3 regions of the Lacticaseibacillus jixiensis genome follow, and region 2 is predicted to be linked to each of the others. Evidence: predicted binding sites of a transcription regulator. Region 2 holds the regulator's gene; each other region holds the start of a gene.
The links. Region 2 encodes LexA, which represses DNA repair genes until DNA is damaged. Its sites were predicted from a motif close to CNAACANNTGTTNG; they were not measured.
Positions count from the first base shown of each region.

Region 1 (5,861 bases), on a different contig from region 2:
ATAACCGACATTGGGCATGGATATGTAGCGCGTCACGCGCTTATCGCCCCATAATTGTTGCGCTAAGGCGTGGTCAGTCGCTCGCCATTCACTAAAGCGAATGCGCGCGGTGGAATCTGGATGAGACATGCTATCACCAACTTTTCATAGTATTTTCATCCTAGCACCGCAAGCTTGAGCTGACAAGCGCTGCGCGGTGAATTACGCTTTAATGACAGCTCCCAGCGTGGCCAGGCACTATGCTATACTGATCCTAACGCTTTTTTTGGAGGTAAAATTAATGAATATTCGCTACGAATCAATGGACGCTTGGGCCGAGCAAGCCAAGGCCTTCTTCAAGGACCATTGGCAATCTGAAACCATGGTCGTTTCCAGTGGCGAATACCATTTGGCCGACCTCAACGGCATCGTTGCCGTCACTGACACCAATGAAGTTGTCGGCTTGGTCACTTACACCGTGCACGGCAACGCCATGGAAATCGTCTCGTTGAACTCCACGCGCCCAAACCTCGGCATCGGCACCAAGTTAATGGCCGCCGCCGAATCCCGCGCACAAGCCACTGGGTTGACCAAAATGGTGGTCACCACCACCAATGACAATCTGGATTCGATGCGCTTCTACCAGAAACACGGCTATCGCTTCGCCAAGGTGATCCGCGGTTCAGTCGATAACGACCGCCTGCTTAAACCCAGCGTGCCGGAAATCGGCGCGTATGATATTCCGATCCATGACGAATTGTTGATGAACAAAGACTTGCCGCGCAAATAAAAAACCAAGTGTTGCGACCCTCATTGGGACAACAACACCTGGTTTTTTTATTTGCGCTGGTTGTGATGCGGATCAAACCCGTTCTGGCGGCGCTGCATAAACCACCGCTGCAGCTGCGCTTGCTGCTCTGGTGTGGCGCGGCTGTATCGTTGCAACAGGCGTTGACGCTTGCGGGAATCGACATTGTGATCCAGCCAACTTGGCCGATCAGCTGCCGGCTTGCCAGTGTCAGGCGGTTGCGTCATGATCGCTTGTTGCGCCTTGCGGAAGTCTTTCAACTCACTGGTGTTGAAAGTTGCCACATCGGCCTGCTCGTCTGCAGGCAATTCTTCAACGTCATACATTTCCTGGCGCGCTTGGGCGTTCAAGAAGAACGTCAAGATCGGATAAGCCAAGTAGAACACCAATGCCACATGCGGGAAGAACCACGCTACCACGATATCCCACACCGCCAAGGCGCCTAAGATGTGATTGGCGTTGCCGTAGATCTTGGTGTAAACCTTCTGCATCGCTTGCTTATCGGTGTATTTGAGATGAATGATGGCCTTGGACAAGATGCGAAACAGCATATTCACCACAAACTGCAAGGTCCCATATAACATCACCGTGACACGGGTGGTATTGACGGTCATCATGTTGGTAAACAGCGGCATCATCGATAAGCAAGCCAAGAAGATGAAGTCGCCGATCAAGATGCGATAAGTCATGGTCTCAATTTCGTCAAAAACCGTGGCGTGCTGGTACCACATGTTGGCCACAAAGATGAAACTGATCAAGTAGATCCCAATGTGCTTGCCCATCACGCCATAATTGGTCAGTGAGTCCTTGAGCACCGGGGGGATGTCCAACACCATCACCGTGATGACCACGGCGATGATCGCGTCAGAGAAGGCATCCAAGCGATTCTTTAGTTTCTGCATAACGCTCCTGATTTCTATAGAATGACGTTATTGTACACGCCAGCTGTCTGTTGCGCAAATCAAGACAATTTATTCAGCTTGCAGCGACACTTTCACCGCTTGGGCGACGGCCTTGGAAATGCCTAGCGCTTGAATGTCTTCTAAGCTGGCTGCTTTGATGTGATTGAGCGTCTTGAATTCCTTCAACAACTTCACCCGCGTGCGCGGCCCCACGCCTTGAATGGTTTCCAGGCGGCTGGCCAGTGAATTCTTGTTGCGCAGCTGGCGATGGAAGGTAATGGCAAAGCGGTGCACTTCATCTTGAATGCGTTCCAGCAAATAGAAGCCTTGCGATTTAGGGTCAAGCTCGCGCGGCTGGTCGCTATCGCCAAACAACAACGCCGCCGTTTTGTGCTTGTTGTTCTTCACCATGCCGGCCACAGGAATATCGAGGTTCAATTCATTCTCCAAGACGTCTTTTGCCGCGTTCATTTCGATCGCGCCGCCATCCATCAAGATCAGATCCGGCAGCGCCGCATGTTCTTTAAGCAAGCGCGTGTAGCGGCGTCTGATCACTTCTCTGGTATTGGCATCTTCATTGGCAGAGTGTTCGCCTTCATCTTCAGCCAGCTTGTACTTGCGGTAGTTGGTTTTCTCCGCTTGCCCGTCGACGAATTGCACCATTGCGCTGACCGGATTGGTGCCTTGAATATGACTGTGGTCGAAAGCTTCCATCACGTGCCCATGCGGCAAGCCCAACGCGTCGAAAATCTCGTTGTTGGCACCGATGGTCGTGCGATTATCCAACTCCAACAAGCGGAATTTCTCTTCCAGCTTCAGCTGGGCGTTCTTGTGCGCCAAGTCCAGCAGTGATTTCTTCTCACCGCGCTGCGGGGTGCGCACCGGAATGCCCAAGACTTGTTCCAACAAGTCATTATCCAACCCGCCTGGTACCAGCACTTCTTTAGGATGGACGTTGTTCTTGCGCTGGTAGAACTGCAAGATGAAGGACTCGAATTCTTCATCCGCCGAATCGGTGATGGCAAACAGCCGGCTTTCGCGCTTCATCAGCCGCGCTTGGCGAATGAAGAACACCTGAATGGAGATCCAGCCTTTATCCATATAGAAGTTGAAAATGTCGCGCTGCGTCTTGTCGTTGGAAATGATCTTCTGCTTCTCGACAGTGATGTCGATGTATTTCAACTGATCACGCAACTCTGCGGCGCGTTCAAACTCCAAGTCTTGCGCCGCCTTGTTCATGCGCGCGTTCAGCTGCTTAACGACTTTGGTGGTATTGCCATCCAAGAAGCTCTTGATCTTGGCGATTTGCTTGGCGTATTCTGCTTCAGGGACTTCCCGCCAGCACGCGCCCAGGCATTGGCCCATGTGATAATACAAACACGGCCGGCCTTGATAACCGTTGCAGCGCCGCAGCGGATAAACCTTCTGGAGAAAATGCATCGTTTCTTGAGCGGCGTAGACATTCGGATACGGGCCAAAATAATACGCCCCGTCTTTCTTGATGTCGCCGGTGATTTCCATCTTCGGATCACGTTCGTTGGTGATCTTGATGTAAGGATAGCCGGTACCTTTCTTAAGCTTGATGTTGTAATAAGGCTGCCACTTCTGGATCAAGGTGATTTCAAGCAAGAACGCTTCCTTGTCGCTGGATGTGACGATATAATCGAAATCAGCGATGTTGGCCACCAACTGCGCGGTTTTACCGGTGTGCGCAGATTTAAAGTACGACCGCACCCGATTCTTCAAGTTCTTGGCCTTGCCGACATAAATGATCTTGCCGTTGAGATCTTTCATCTGGTAGCTGCCAGGCAAATCCGGCAACAGTGCGAGTTTGTGTTCAATATGTTCTGATGCCATGCGTGCCTCCGAATGTTTGTTTGCTACATATATTGTACGCAACTTGCCCCATGCGTGCAACTTATCCGCCATTGGCATAAAAATCCCAGCAAGCCTTGAGATTGCAATCAAGGTTTGCTGGAACTGATTTCGCTCGTGGGTCTTGCAGCAGACACGACAAATACACGATCAGCGTATTCGCCGTCGTGAAAATTTATCGCAACAGGCTATGTTTAGCTCTGCCTGTTGGGTTTCGTCGAGCTGCGTGACGCAACGCGGGTGCGGCTAGCTACGCCATTGCACTTGAGGCCAAGACCGCCTCACGCACAATGGCTAGGCTACCCGACCCGCTAAAAGCGCGCCACTTCGCTCTGGCCTCGTCGAGCTGCGCAAAGCAACGCGATTGCGTATAAGCCAGCCCGAGTCCATGGCCAAGACCGCCATTGACTCAGGCTGTCTTATACACATCGCTAAATGCGCTTTGCTTCGCTCTGGTTTCGTCGAGCTGCGCAGCCCACCGCGGCGTGATATAAGTCGTGACGCCGCCAAGGCAAAGAGCGCCTTTACGTCATCTCGCCTTATATCCACCGCTAAAAGCGGGCTGCTCCGCTCTGGTATATTCAATTAAGTACCCAGCGCCGTAAGCCTACGTGCGCTGGGGTGGTCGTGGTGCAATCTGATAACGTCCTGGCATTGCCCAAGACTACGGACATTGGGCTTCATGGCGCTCTGGCGCTTTGAACGCACGAGCCGCGGTGCATGCCGTTACACATGACACCCTCAGATCAGCTCGTGTAGGGATGCCGGGAACAGACCAACTTGTACTTTGCCGGTCTCAGCACCCCACTGCAGGTTGCAAGGATAATATAGCATGGTCCTGAGAATTGCACAAACTTTTTGCAATGGCAAATTTGCCCCTACGGATCACTGCAGATTTGCCGCGCCAGCTGGTTGCACACATAGGTGCTTTCCCAATGACCGGCTTGCATGTTTGTAGCCGGTACGCGGTTTGCACCGTTTGGATTGCATCCGTTGGCGAAATTTCAATTGTCGAAATGATGACTTTTTGCTTGAACATGATGATGACCTTTTTGTTGCCTGTATTCTTCCGCGTCAGCGACCATGACTTTAACCGTGCTTGCCATAGCATTAACGTAAACAATTCTTAACGCAACACGATTCTATCTAATGTATCATGAACCTAATAGACTTTTTAAGGAGTGGTGAAATGGCACAGGCGCTTGGTACACTGATTCTATTACTTGGCATCATTGTTTTCTGTATCGCGTTGGTAAGTGTTATTATGGTGATTTTACAAACTCGACGAATCAACAAATTTCGTAATCAAAAACTACATGGCGTATCTCAGCAGTTGCAAGATGAGGCGCAAGCTTATATCAATCAGCAAATCACCAAGAAGCAATCCCGGAATTTCGGTGTCTATGCCCTCATATTGCTGCTAACGTTCTTGATTGCTGGGTATGTGTTTCGGATGTTTGTGACCAGCCATTCTTCAGTTGGCGTCATGAGTGTCGTGGTGGCAGTCATTTATTTTCTTATCGCAATCTTCGCAGGCATGTCGCGCAATGTGATCAAGCGTACCCAACAAGTTTATATCAACTATCAGCGTCAAGATCATGACGTAACTTTGCCACTAGTGGTGTTGCCAGATCAATTGTTAGCGCCTTACCTTAAATATAGTACTCGCGTTTCGACACTGATGACAGTTAGCGGCTTATTTTTTCTACTTGCGGCAATATTGATGAAATGACCGTTCTTCACTCAAACGTAGGATTAAGAGCCGGTCAAGGCATTGCGCCTTGACCGGCTCTTCGGTTTGAGCTACGGATATCGCTAACGATCCGTAATGATCAATGTCCGAAAGTTTGGCGCTTGTGTCAAAAGTGTTTGACACCCGGCACACATTCTGCTATTCTGCAGATGTCAAAGATGTTTGACTTCTAGGAGGAGATCAAATGAAAAGCAACGATGAAATGTATCAAATGTTCAGCAAGCAAGGCCTGATGATCGCATATATCTATCTAATCTTTGCGCTGGCTGGCTACACACTATATCAACTCCTGATCCAGCACCAAGCGACTCCTGTTTTGACCTTTATCCTGAGTTCACAAGCCGCCGTATGGCTGATCGCCACCCAAGTGATCCAGATTCGCAAGCTTGGCCGCGCAGGCGTCAGCAGCGGCGCTTGGGTCACGCTGATTCTGGTGAGTGTCCTGTTGGGATTGATGTTAATCATGTATGGCTTACTATTGCTCGATTCGGTGCTGCACTGATGCAAAATCAAATTAACCAACGCCGCACTCAAGCAGGGCTCA
Region 1 covers NZ_BAAFPR010000001.1:166,718-172,578, forward strand. Annotated here, with positions in the region: gene ACGG90_RS00780 (GNAT family N-acetyltransferase) at 1-129, opposite strand, end outside; gene ACGG90_RS00785 (GNAT family N-acetyltransferase) at 281-769, shown strand; gene ACGG90_RS00790 (TMEM175 family protein) at 817-1,689, opposite strand; gene uvrC (excinuclease ABC subunit UvrC) at 1,759-3,546, opposite strand; gene ACGG90_RS00800 (hypothetical protein) at 4,754-5,296, shown strand; gene ACGG90_RS00805 (hypothetical protein) at 5,502-5,819, shown strand; gene ACGG90_RS00810 (helix-turn-helix transcriptional regulator) at 5,819-5,861, shown strand, end outside.
Region 1: a site for LexA is predicted at 3,556-3,569, ahead of uvrC (excinuclease ABC subunit UvrC). Genes of this name have one in related genera too.

Region 2 (5,861 bases):
TTTTAGATAAAGGAGCCTTTCACTTGAAACGCGGATTACTGGCTGTGTTGTTTTGTCTCTTCTGGATCGCCCCGACACCGGTTGCTGCCGCCGGTGCTGAATTCACCGTCACCCCCAACACCACCGGCTCCAGTGCTGCAGGCTATTATCAATACCGCCTGCAGCCGCAAACCCAAACAACTTTGACCGCCACCATTCACAATACCGCAGCTGCAACGCAACGATTTAATGTCAATATCATTGATGCCGGCGTGTCCAGCAGCGGTCAATTGCTGTATACGCCAGGCGCTAACTTGACTGCCACCACCGGACCTACGTTGGCGAGTATGGCAACGCCGCTTAAACAAACCGTCTCAGTCGCCGCACACGCCAGCAAAACAGTGCAAGTAACTTTGCGCGTGCCGCAAACCTCCTGGTATGGCGAACGCCTCGGGGCCTTAAGCGTCGCAGCCATCCCCGCCGCAGGCAAGCAAAGCGGGCTTCAAAACCGTTTCGTCTTGGCAACCCCTTTGCATCTGACTATTGCCCATGTTGATGAAAGCCGCCCCAAATTAACGCTAAGCAACACCAAATTAAGCCAGCGCAATGTCACAGCAGACTTAGCCAGCCACACGGCTCGCTTATTTGGCGGCATCACGATCCACAGCACCTTACAAAACAGCGCCAAGCAAACCTTAGCCTCAGCCACGATCAAGAATGCGCAAATGGCGCCTAATGCGATCATGCCGCTGCGGCTTCCGGTGACTAAAGCCTTGACTGCCGGCACGTACACCTTGGTGATTGACTTAACGTCTGGCAAACAACATTATCACCTGACTGACCACTTCACCATCACTGCCGCTCAAGCCAGCCGCACTGACATGGCCCAGCCTGCTGTTGCATTGGCTTGGTGGGTATATGCGCTGATCGGCTTGGTCATCAGTTTGCTTGGGGTGATCGGGTGGCTGTTGTGGCAGCAAAGGAGGGCCAAGCATGACGCAAATTGACCATTCCACGCTGTGCTTGCGCGTCGTCACAGACCCTGCGCCAGTGGCACCGGCTGTGATCGCTACGCCGACTCAACCGGCTTTGCCGCATACCAATAGTACAGCGCAGCCAAGCATCGGCGGCTTAGGTTTAGGCGTGTTGGCTTTGGTGGCATGGTGCGCCGGGTGTAAGAAGCTGCTGGCACTGGTTGCTTGTGCGCTGATGGGACTTTGGCTGACACCGGCTGCGCCGCTTAAAGCCGCCGTGCTGCCAGACTTGAATACTGTCAAAGTCGCGCAATGGGACACCAAACCGCTGCAAGAAACGATCATCGGCGATGGCCCCATCGGCGGCTTTGACGCTGACACGTTTGCCGCTGCGCCTTTTACGATGGCTAGCAAAACGGCGCATGAGTTCTACTTGCGCTACCACCTCGGCTTTGGCGAATACGCGATCTTGCCGAAGTTGACCTTGCGGATTTGGCAAGTCAGTGCCCAAGCCAATGGCCAATACACTGCCACCACAGTGTTTAACCAAACCGTTGACTCGCGTTATGAAGACGGCTGGACCTTGCATGCCCTAGCCGAATTTCGCTATGTCCCAGATCATTCTGGTTGGTATGCTTATCAATACAACGCTTCAACTGTTTATGATCGCGAAGATCCTCACCGCCCAGTCGCTTCCAGGCTCAATTGGTTTGCGGCAACCACTTCAGCCACCAGCTTAACGCTGAACACCCCGCAACACATGCTATATGGCCAACAAGTCCCGATCAAAGCGACCATTACACCGCTAGAGGCGACTGACCCGATCAAATGGCTGCCGGCAAGCGGCTTCAGCCTCACTGCTGCGACTGACAATACAGCCACGTTAACGGCGCCGCCTGACAATTTGGTCAACACCAATATCAATAACCCAGGCTTCAGTCGCGTCATGGCCGCGCAAGCCGGCAAGATCACTACCACCAAGACGATTTGGCTCGGCGGGCTGCAGGCTTATGCCGGCCCATACGACAATATCCCTGCCAGTGGTTTACACTTCGCCCCGGCGAGTTTAAGCTTAATGAACTTGCCGCCTGGTAATTGGCGTTATCACTGGGAGCTGGTTGACACGTATCGCGCCGCTGATGGCAGTATGCAGGCTAACCTCAACAATATTTTGTCGCTGAACAACTTCGGCGATGTGCAAAACGCTGAAGGCGAAACCGCTAAGCTCACTGACTTCGCCGTGGCTTTTACCATCAGCAAAACCGGCGGCTTGCTGCAGGCCATGATGGCCAGCGCGACCCCCAAAGCCATCCGACTGAAACTCGATCCGGTGTCAGGCGGCAACTCGCTGTATACGAATTTCGCGTCGATCGCCATTTCGCCGCCTTTAGGCACCTTGGCGCTGAAGCAGGTCCCGACAGCTTTTGCGTGGCAGTATTCGGCGTTGGAGCTTTACGATCATCTCACCAAAACCGTTTCGGCCAGTGGCAGCTTGATCGTTGAAGACACGCGCACAAACGGCAGCTGGCAGTTAACAGCGGCGCTATCGCCAACGGATTTTCCATTCGCTTTGACTTTGAATGACTTCAACAAACAACTGTCTAGCACCCCGACAATTTTGGCGACTGGCGGCAGCGCTGGCTTATCAATATCCCATCCGCAAGCAACACTTACCCCCAAACCAGTGATCACCAGCACCGATTCCCAACAAGCCACGATCACATGGACCTTAACGCAAACGTTCCCTAGTGCGCCACTGTCGTAAACCAACCTCAAAAAAGCGCTGCACCACAATTTGTTGAAAAAATTGTGGTGCAGCGCTTTTAATTGAGCTATTCAAGTACTGGGCGATACAAGCTGACCACGACCCCTAAAATCGTGACGGTATCAAAGTACATATCCGCCATGTCGTCATTTTCAGGATGCAGCCGCACGCGCCCGTCTTCCTTATAGAAGCGCTTGACGGTGGCTTCAGACTCTTCGGTCATGGCCACGATCACTTGCCCGTTCTCAGCAGTTTGCTGCTTCTTGACGATGATCTGATCACCATCTAAGATGCCCATCTTGATCATGGAATTGCCTGAAACCCGCAACATGAACAAATCTTCGGCATCATAGGCCAAATCGTCTGGCACTGGGAAGTAATCATCAATATTCTGCACCGCGGTAATCGGCACGCCGGCAGCAACCGTACCGACGATCGGGATCCCATCTTCGCCGACGCCAATGTATTCACGCCCGGCAGGCGTCAACAACAACGTCCGCGGCTTGGCAGGGTCCTTTGCGATCAAGCCGGCATCTTCCATCCGCTTAAGATAAGATGCCACCGTACTGGAACTGGATAACCCCACTGCCGCGCCGATTTCACGCACAGTTGGCGGGAAACTTCGCTCCTTAGTGGTATGGTAGATCGTCTCTAAGATTTGTTTGAAACGTGTCTCATTAACTGTGGTGCGCAAAGTCGCCCACTCCTTTCGTATCTGGGGAAAGCCAAAAATTTGTTTGGCCTGTGATTACCTTAAGATTACCAAAACAAACACCCGTTTGCAAGCAAAATCTGCAGCTTACGCCGTGCATCCTGCGGCGGTAACCGTCGTCTTGCGCTCACTCACATCGCCAAGCCATCATTGCACATGTTGAATGGCAATTTCGACACTTTGCGGCACCCGCGGGCGCAAAGTGCTGATCATCGTTTCTAAATCAGTGCGGAAAGTCAATCGAACGAACCGCCGCGGGTTCAAGCTGAAAATCGCCAGCACCATTTGCCGGCCATTCGGCATTTCTAACGGCGTCAAGGTGATGCCTGAAAGTTTGGTGTAGGGGATCACGCGCGAGAACACCCCAGTGGCGATCACGCGCGTTGGGGTGATCCCTGAATTGCCAGCCATCAAGACCAACGTGATCGTTCCGGCAGCAAACACGATATACAACAAGTGATCACTGCCGCTTGAAACAAACACTGAACCAAGCAAGGCCGCGAAGAACACTTGAAACATGGAATACCCGCCGCGCATGTCGATCTTGCTTTGCCAGTAGATGACATAGCCACCCATGCTCAGCAAGGCGATATCTGAAATAAGAAATAAGAGTTCGATCATGATAGATTCCTTTCCTGCGGTACATCAGTTTCTTCATTATACAGCCCAGACGCCTGGCGATACCAGGAGAAGAAGCGCGTCACGACGATTTTCAAGACGGCAAAGCCGGGAATGCCTAAGATCACCCCGGCCAAGCCGAATAAATTACCGGCTGTCAGCAACACGATCACAATGGTCACCGGATGCATCGCCAACTTCGAACCCATCACCAACGGCGATAACACCTGGGTTTCGATCAGCCATTCAATGAAGAATGTCACGATCACCGCGATCAGCATCGACGGGCCGCTCATTGCCCCAACGATCAACGCCGGGATCATCGCCAACGCCGATCCGAAATATGGGATCAAATTCAATGGCCCCGCGATCAGCCCCAACACCAACGCAAACTTCAACCCGATCACCGAAAAGCCCGTCATGAAGATAATCGCCACGGCCATGGCCACGGTAAGCTGGCCTTGCACATACGAGCCGACTTTCTGATTCATCTCCGCCAGCATCGAAGCTAAACTGTCACGCAATTTGATAGGAAACAGCTGCACCACTTTTGGGGCAAAGCTCGCCCCATCTTTTAACATGAAAAACAAAATGATCGGCGCAGTAGACACGGTAATCACCACGTTGCCAACAATGCCCACCAAGTTCTGCAACTGCGACACCGTACCTGACACGATGCTGCCTTTGGATAGCGACAAGCTGTCCATGATCTCTTGGCCAAGTGCATTGAGATCTTGTTGCGAAATCAGTTCTTGATTGGCATTCAACGCGGTGAGCCACGCAACCGCTCTGCGCCAGTATGTGGGATAAGTCTGGATAATGTTAGTGAATTGCTGCTCGATCGGCGGTACCAGCTTGATCACGCCGATCACCAACACCCCTAACAGCAGCAACAAGACAATCGCGATTGCCGCCGGTCGCGGCAATTTGCGCCGCGTCAGCCACGTCACCAAAGGATTCAATAGGTAATACAACACACCAGCGAAGATAAACGGCGGGGCGATGATGTTGACGAATGCCCACACCGGCTTGAATACCCAGCTGATTTGAGTGAACACCCAAATCGCCAACAGCACCAAGGTCACATTCAAGATCGCAATGGTAAATTTACTATTTAGGAACCTTTTGTAAAACCAAGTCGTGCGCATCCGGTCACCTCCAGGTCGTGTTTGCGCTTACTCACATGATACCGAATTCATCAACATATTGCGAATTCTAGGTGTCTCACCCGCGCAAACGCCTGGCATGATTGGGCTGGACGCGATGTATCGTGAATGTAAAAGAAATGTATATACGAATGTAAATGCAAACGGTTACTAAAATTTAAAATGTCAACAATGCCGGTATAAAGGCACCTAATGTAAAAGTTTTGTATATTTAGGCTTTACATTCATCAGGAATCCTGTATACTAAGGAACATAGATAACCGGAAGCGGTGGAAGGGAGTGTCATCAATGACATCAGTTAACATTATGAAATGGAGCTTACGCGCCTTAATTGTATTGACCGTTGTGCTGATGTTTACGCACACGGCATTCATCGCGATCCTCCTGCTGGCCGTCGATGTGCACTTCGGCGTCTTCTATGAGATGACGCGTAACAAGTGCGATCGCCGCCAACTTAAACACATTCCAGTCACGCACCGCATTTAATGTGGGCGCGCACCGCGACTCAACCGAGCCGCGGTTTTTTTGTCCCCAGAGCGGAGCAGCCCGTACTTAGCGGTGAATATAAGGCGGGATGGCAGTTGGGCGCACTTTGCCCAATTGACGTCACGACTTATATCACGCCGCGTTGGGCTGCGCAGCTCGAC
Region 2 covers NZ_BAAFPR010000008.1:87,836-93,696, reverse strand. Annotated here, with positions in the region: gene ACGG90_RS07055 (WxL protein host-binding domain-containing protein) at 24-986, shown strand; gene ACGG90_RS07050 (hypothetical protein) at 973-2,718, shown strand; gene lexA (transcriptional repressor LexA) at 2,786-3,412, opposite strand; gene ACGG90_RS07040 (hypothetical protein) at 3,578-4,051, opposite strand; gene ACGG90_RS07035 (AI-2E family transporter) at 4,048-5,196, opposite strand; gene ACGG90_RS07030 (hypothetical protein) at 5,503-5,700, shown strand.

Region 3 (5,861 bases), on a different contig from region 2:
TTGGCCGCTGGCTTTGCAGCAGCTGGAGCAGTTGGTTCGTTCACGGTGCGGATCGCCGTTAAATTGAAAGTCAGGTAAATGCCGTCCAGATCCAAATCGACCGTGCCATTGGCTTTATCGATCGAATCAATGACGCCATGCAAGCCGCCAATGGTGACGACTTTTTGGCCCTTCTTCATGCTGTTAAGCATCTCTTGCCGCTTCTGTTGTTGCTTCTTTTGCGGACGCATCATCCCGAAGTACATGAAGGCCCCCAAGATGACGACCATGATGATCATAGACATATTTTGCAAAATGCGCACCTCGTTTATTTTTTCTAATCAATACTGTACCAGATTATGGCACGGTATGCCAATCAGACTTAAGCACTAGAAACTCTTAGCGCCTGGTTTGTTGTAGCCGTATTGCTCAAAGAACGCTTCGCGGAAGTCCAATAACGCATCATTGGCAATGGCTTCGCGGACTTGTTGCATCAGGTGTAACAGGAAGTACAAATTGTGATAACTGGTCAACCGGATCCCGAAGGCTTCGTCGGTATGAATCAAATGACGAATATAGGCCCGGGTATAATTGCGGCAGGTGTAGCAATCACAATTTGGGTCAAGCGGCGTGAAGTCTCGTGCATATTTGGCATTTTTGATCACAACACGGCCATTGCTGGTCATGGTGGTGCCATTTCTGGCAATGCGCGTCGGCAAGACACAATCGAACATGTCGATGCCGCGCATCGCCCCGTCGATCAAGGCATCAGGCGAGCCGACCCCCATCAAATACCGCGGCTTGTTTTCTGGCAGCAGCGGCGTGGTGAAGTCCAAGACATGGTTCATTTCTTCTTTGGACTCACCAACCGACAAGCCGCCAATCGAATAGCCTGGAAAATCCAATGAAACCAAATCACGAGCACTTTGTTGGCGCAGATCCTTGAAGCCGGCGCCTTGGACAATGCCAAACAGCGCTTGCCAATCCGGATTCTGATGCGCCTTTAAGCCGCGCTCGGCCCAGCGGGTGGTCCGAGCAACAGATTTCTTGACATAGTCATAACTTTCAAAAAACGGCGGGCATTCATCAAAGCTCATCATGATGTCAGGACCTAAAGCATTCTGGATGCCGATCGCCTTTTCTGGAGATAAGAACATTTTGGAGCCGTCCAGATGGTTCTTGAAATGCACGCCTTCTTCTTGAATGTCGCGCAATTCGGCCAGTGAGAACACCTGAAAACCGCCGGAATCCGTTAAGATCCCCTTGTGCCAGTTCATGAACTTGTGCAAGCCGCCTGCTTCTTCAACAATATCTTCGCCAGGCCGCAGCCAAAGGTGATAGGTATTGGCCAAGATGATGCCTGCGCCCATGGCATCAAGTTCTTCTGGCGCCATAGTCTTGACTGAAGCTAACGTGCCCACAGGCATGAACATCGGCGTGGGAAACGTGCCATGCGGCGTAATCAACTCGCCAAGCCGCGCACCGGTGTGTTTGTCAACGTGTTTGAGCCGGTACTTTACTGCTGGTTCCATTGGACCTCCTTGAATGAATCACTTATGAATAAACATTGCATCGCCAAAGCTGAAGAAACGGTAACGTTCTTGAATCGCATGCTGATACGCATTCAAGATATTCTCACGCCCAGTGAATGACGCCACCAGCATCACCAAAGTCGACTTTGGCAAGTGGAAGTTGGTAATGAACGCATCCACCACGCGCCATTGATAGCCAGGCTTAATGAAGATATCTGTCCAGCCGCTGGAAGCTTTGATCTCACCGTTAAACTTCGTGCCGACAGTTTCCAGCGTGCGGATCGAAGTGGTCCCGGTGGCGATGATGCGGCCGCCATTCTTGCGCACCTCGTTAAGCGTGTCTGCGGCCTCTTGAGAGAAGCGGTAGAATTCGCTGTGCATCTTGTGATCTTCGATGTTGTCGACTGTCACTGGCCGGAAAGTCCCCAAGCCGACATGCAAGGTCAAATAAACCAGCTTAGCGCCTTTATCTTGGGCCTTTTGCAACAGTTCTTCAGTCCAATGCAACCCGGCAGTTGGGGCCGCAGCGGAGCCAACTTCTTTGGCATATACGGTTTGATACATTTCAGGATCGTCAAGCTTGGCTTTGATGTAAGGCGGCAGCGGGGTTTCGCCGAGTTTGTCTAAGATCTCCATGAAGATGCCATCATAATGGAATTCAATGATCCGGCCGCCATGATCCAATTCTTCAGTGACGGTGGCTTTAAGCAGCCCGTCGCCAAAATCGATTTCAGCTCCTACTGGCGCCTTGCGCGCCGGCTTCATCAAAGTTTCCCACTTGTCGCCTTCCGTGTTGTGCAACAGCAAGACTTCCATATGGGCGCCAGTATCAGGCTTGACGCCATACAACCGCGCCGGCATCACGCGCGTATCGTTCATCACGATCGCATCGCCTGGTTGGATATAGTCCAAGATGTCATAGAAGTGCTTGTCTTCCATGGCCCCAGTTTCGGCGTTGAGCACAAGCATCCGGCTGGCGTCGCGTTCTTTCAGCGGGGTTTGGGCGATCAATTCATGAGGCAGGTCATAGTCAAAATCTTCAGTGGTTAGCAATGTTTATCCTTCCAATCATTTCTTTATTTGATAAGGCATGTGCATGTGGTTAAAGCCGGCTTCAGTCACCATCCGCCCACGCGGCGTGCGCTTGAGGTAACCGATTTGAAGCAAGTAAGGTTCATACATTTCTTCGATGGTGGCTGTTTCTTCGCCGATATTAGCGGCGATGGTCGATAGACCCACCGGTCCGCCATCATAGTTGCGGATCATCATCATCAATAGCTTGCGATCAACTGGATCTAAGCCTTGTTCATCAACCGCCAGTTGATCTAAGGCATCATCGACAAGCGCCGGGGCAATGGTTTGCACATCTGCCACCGCCGCAAAGTCGCGAATGCGCTTCAACAAGCGATTGGCGATCCGCGGCGTACCGCGCGAACGCGACGCTAAGGCATGGGCGCTTTCAACTGGCAATTGCATGTTGAAGATCGCCGCCGAACGCAACACGATCTCAGAAAGCTCTGCTTTAGTATAATACGCCATATGCAAGCTGATGCCAAAGCGATCCCGCAACGGCGCAGACAGCATCCCTGCGCGCGTTGTGGCTCCGATCAAGGTAAATGGCGGCAAAGGAAAATGCACGGGATGCGCAGTTGGCCCTTGACCTACCACGATATCAATATAGAAGTCTTCCATCGCTGAGTACAGCATTTCTTCAACAATTTTCGGCAGCCGGTGGATCTCGTCGATAAACAAGACATCCCCTGGCTGCAGCTCGTTTAATAATGCCACCAAGTCGCCAGGCTTTTCAATCGCCGGGCCGCTGGTGGTGCGAATGTTGACATGCAATTCATTGGCAATCACTAAAGCCAAGGTGGTTTTGCCTAAACCAGGCGGACCGTATAACAGCACATGATCCATCGCTTCTTCGCGAATCAGTGAGGCTTTGATCGCCACTGCCAATTGATTCTTCACCTGACTTTGGCCGATATAGCTGGCCAAGCGCTGTGGGCGCAAGCTGCGTTCGATGGGATCTTCTTGCGGATCAGCTCCGCTATCCACGATACGTTCTTCTGCCATCTGCGGCCCTCCTTCTTGCGTGATTTCAACCAAACTACTTGGCAAGCAGCGTCAACCCCAAGCGCATATACGCGTCAGTGGTTTTATTGGCACTGGCTTGCAGCTTGGGTATCAACTTGTCGACGACTTTTTGCGGATACCCCAGCGCCACTAACGCCGCCACAGCATCAGCCAGTTGCGGGTCATCAGCAGTTGCTGGCATTGCTTCTTGAAACAGCGGCCCGACAGTGTCGATCTTGCCTTTGAGATCCAAGATGATCTGTTGGGCAGTTTTCTTGCCGATGCCAGGAAACTTGGTCAAGAAATGGACATCATCTTGGGCGATGGCGTTGGCCAAGCCGTCAGTGTTGGCGTTGGCCAAGATCGCCAAAGCAGACTTGGGCCCAATGCCGGTGACAGTCAGCAACTGATTGAACGTCTGCTTGTCTTGAGCCGTGGCAAAACCGTACAAGGCCTGGTCATTGTCGCGAATGATCAGCTGCACATAAACCGTTAAGTCGCTGCCTTCTTCATATTGGTATGGATTGGCCACCAACAGCCGATAGCCAATGCCATTAACGTTGATCACGATGTAGCTGGGGGTGATGGTACTCACTCGCCCTTGCATAAATTCGTACATGGGATTCCTTTCTAAAAACACGTGTTCGCACCATTTTACCATAACAGCAGGTGAAGTTCACACCACCGCATCGCCTCAGGTGACAAAACTGTCACCTCATAACTGCCAAAATCAGACTTGCGGCGCATGACTGGCCATGACTTGGCGACTAAACTTAAGTTATTCCGATCAAGGTGGTGATGACATGGAGGCGCGGACCTCGCACAAGTTGATCAACTGGACCACCGTAGCCGTATTAGGCGGCTGCGTGGCCTTGTGCATCTATTGGTGGCACCTCGGGGTCTTTCACGACTTGGCAACGCTGCAGCAGTACCTCGCCGCTAGCGGAATGCTGGGCCCGCTGATCTTCATCGCCATTCAAATCATCCAAGTGGTGATCCCAGTCATTCCTGGCGGCTTGTCCACCGCAGCCGGCGTGTTGTTGTTCGGGCCATGGGCCGGTTTTGCCTATAATTACATCGGTATTGTGATCGGCTCGATCCTAAACTTCTGGCTGGCACGGCATTATGGCCTGGCGTTCATTGAACATGTGGTGCCAACGCGCACCTGCCGCAAATATTTGGCCTGCACCAAGAATCAAACCAAGTTCGACTGGTTCTTTGCTTTAGCCATCATCGCGCCAGTGGCGCCAGATGATGTGTTGTGTTTAATGGCTGGTTTGACCAAAATGTCGTTCAAGCGTTTCTTGTTGATCATCATCTTCGGCAAGCCTGTCACCATTGCGGTGTACTCCTACGCCTTGATCACCGGCGCCACTTGGCTAACGCATTTTTTCTAAAATCACACCAAAGACCTGTGAAACACGGTTGGGGGTTTTTACAGGTCTTTTAATCTGCTTAGTGACGTCGCAGCATGCGATAAAGCGTGCTGATTGGTAAGCCCATCACATTGTAATAGTCGCCGACAATACCTTTGATCAACAGTGCGCCTTGGCCTTGGATCCCGTAAGCGCCGGCTTTATCAGTATATTCGCCTTGATCTAAATACCGCTGAATCAAGCCGTCGCCCAGCGGCCAGAATTCAACCGCTGTCGTCACGGTGGTTTGTTGTTCAAAGCCGTCTGCCCAATGCACCACCACGCCGGTGTGAACATGATGTACCTGCCCGCTTAATTGGGTCAACATGGCTTGGGCCGCTAAACGATCAGCAGGCTTGCCTAACAGCCGCCCTTCATAAGCGACCATTGTGTCTGCGGCGATCACCGTAGCATCAGGGTAAACTTGCGCCACGGCTTGCGCTTTGGCCTGCGCTAAGCTTTGCACATAATCGGCTGGGGCAAGCAGCGGCAAGGCCCGCTCGTCGATATCGGCTTTGTGAGTGGTGAAATCTTTGGTGATGCGCGCCAGTAATTCTTGGCGGCGCGGAGACTGGCTGGCTAAGACAAGCATCTAGAAATCCTCCGTGGTGTGACTGTCTTGGATCCGCTTGAACATTTTCTCCAAATCGGTGTTGCTAAAATGCACCAGCACCGGCCGACCGTGAGGACAGTTAAAGGGATTCTCACATGCCGCTAAATGTTGCAGCAGCGCTTGGGCTTGTTGGTCATCGAGATGATGGTTGGCTTTGATCGCACGCTTGCAAGACATCATGATCGCCGTTTTCTCGCGGAACTGCGCCACTGTGATGTGCCCGTCGCGCAACACCCAATCGATCAT
Region 3 covers NZ_BAAFPR010000002.1:47,295-53,155, forward strand. Annotated here, with positions in the region: gene yajC (preprotein translocase subunit YajC) at 1-284, opposite strand, end outside; gene tgt (tRNA guanosine(34) transglycosylase Tgt) at 369-1,511, opposite strand; gene queA (tRNA preQ1(34) S-adenosylmethionine ribosyltransferase-isomerase QueA) at 1,530-2,564, opposite strand; gene ruvB (Holliday junction branch migration DNA helicase RuvB) at 2,580-3,587, opposite strand; gene ruvA (Holliday junction branch migration protein RuvA) at 3,622-4,206, opposite strand; gene ACGG90_RS01635 (TVP38/TMEM64 family protein) at 4,391-4,984, shown strand; gene ACGG90_RS01640 (Maf family protein) at 5,043-5,594, opposite strand; gene mutL (DNA mismatch repair endonuclease MutL) at 5,595-5,861, opposite strand, start outside.
Region 3: a site for LexA is predicted at 4,221-4,234, ahead of ruvA (Holliday junction branch migration protein RuvA). Genes of this name have one in related genera too.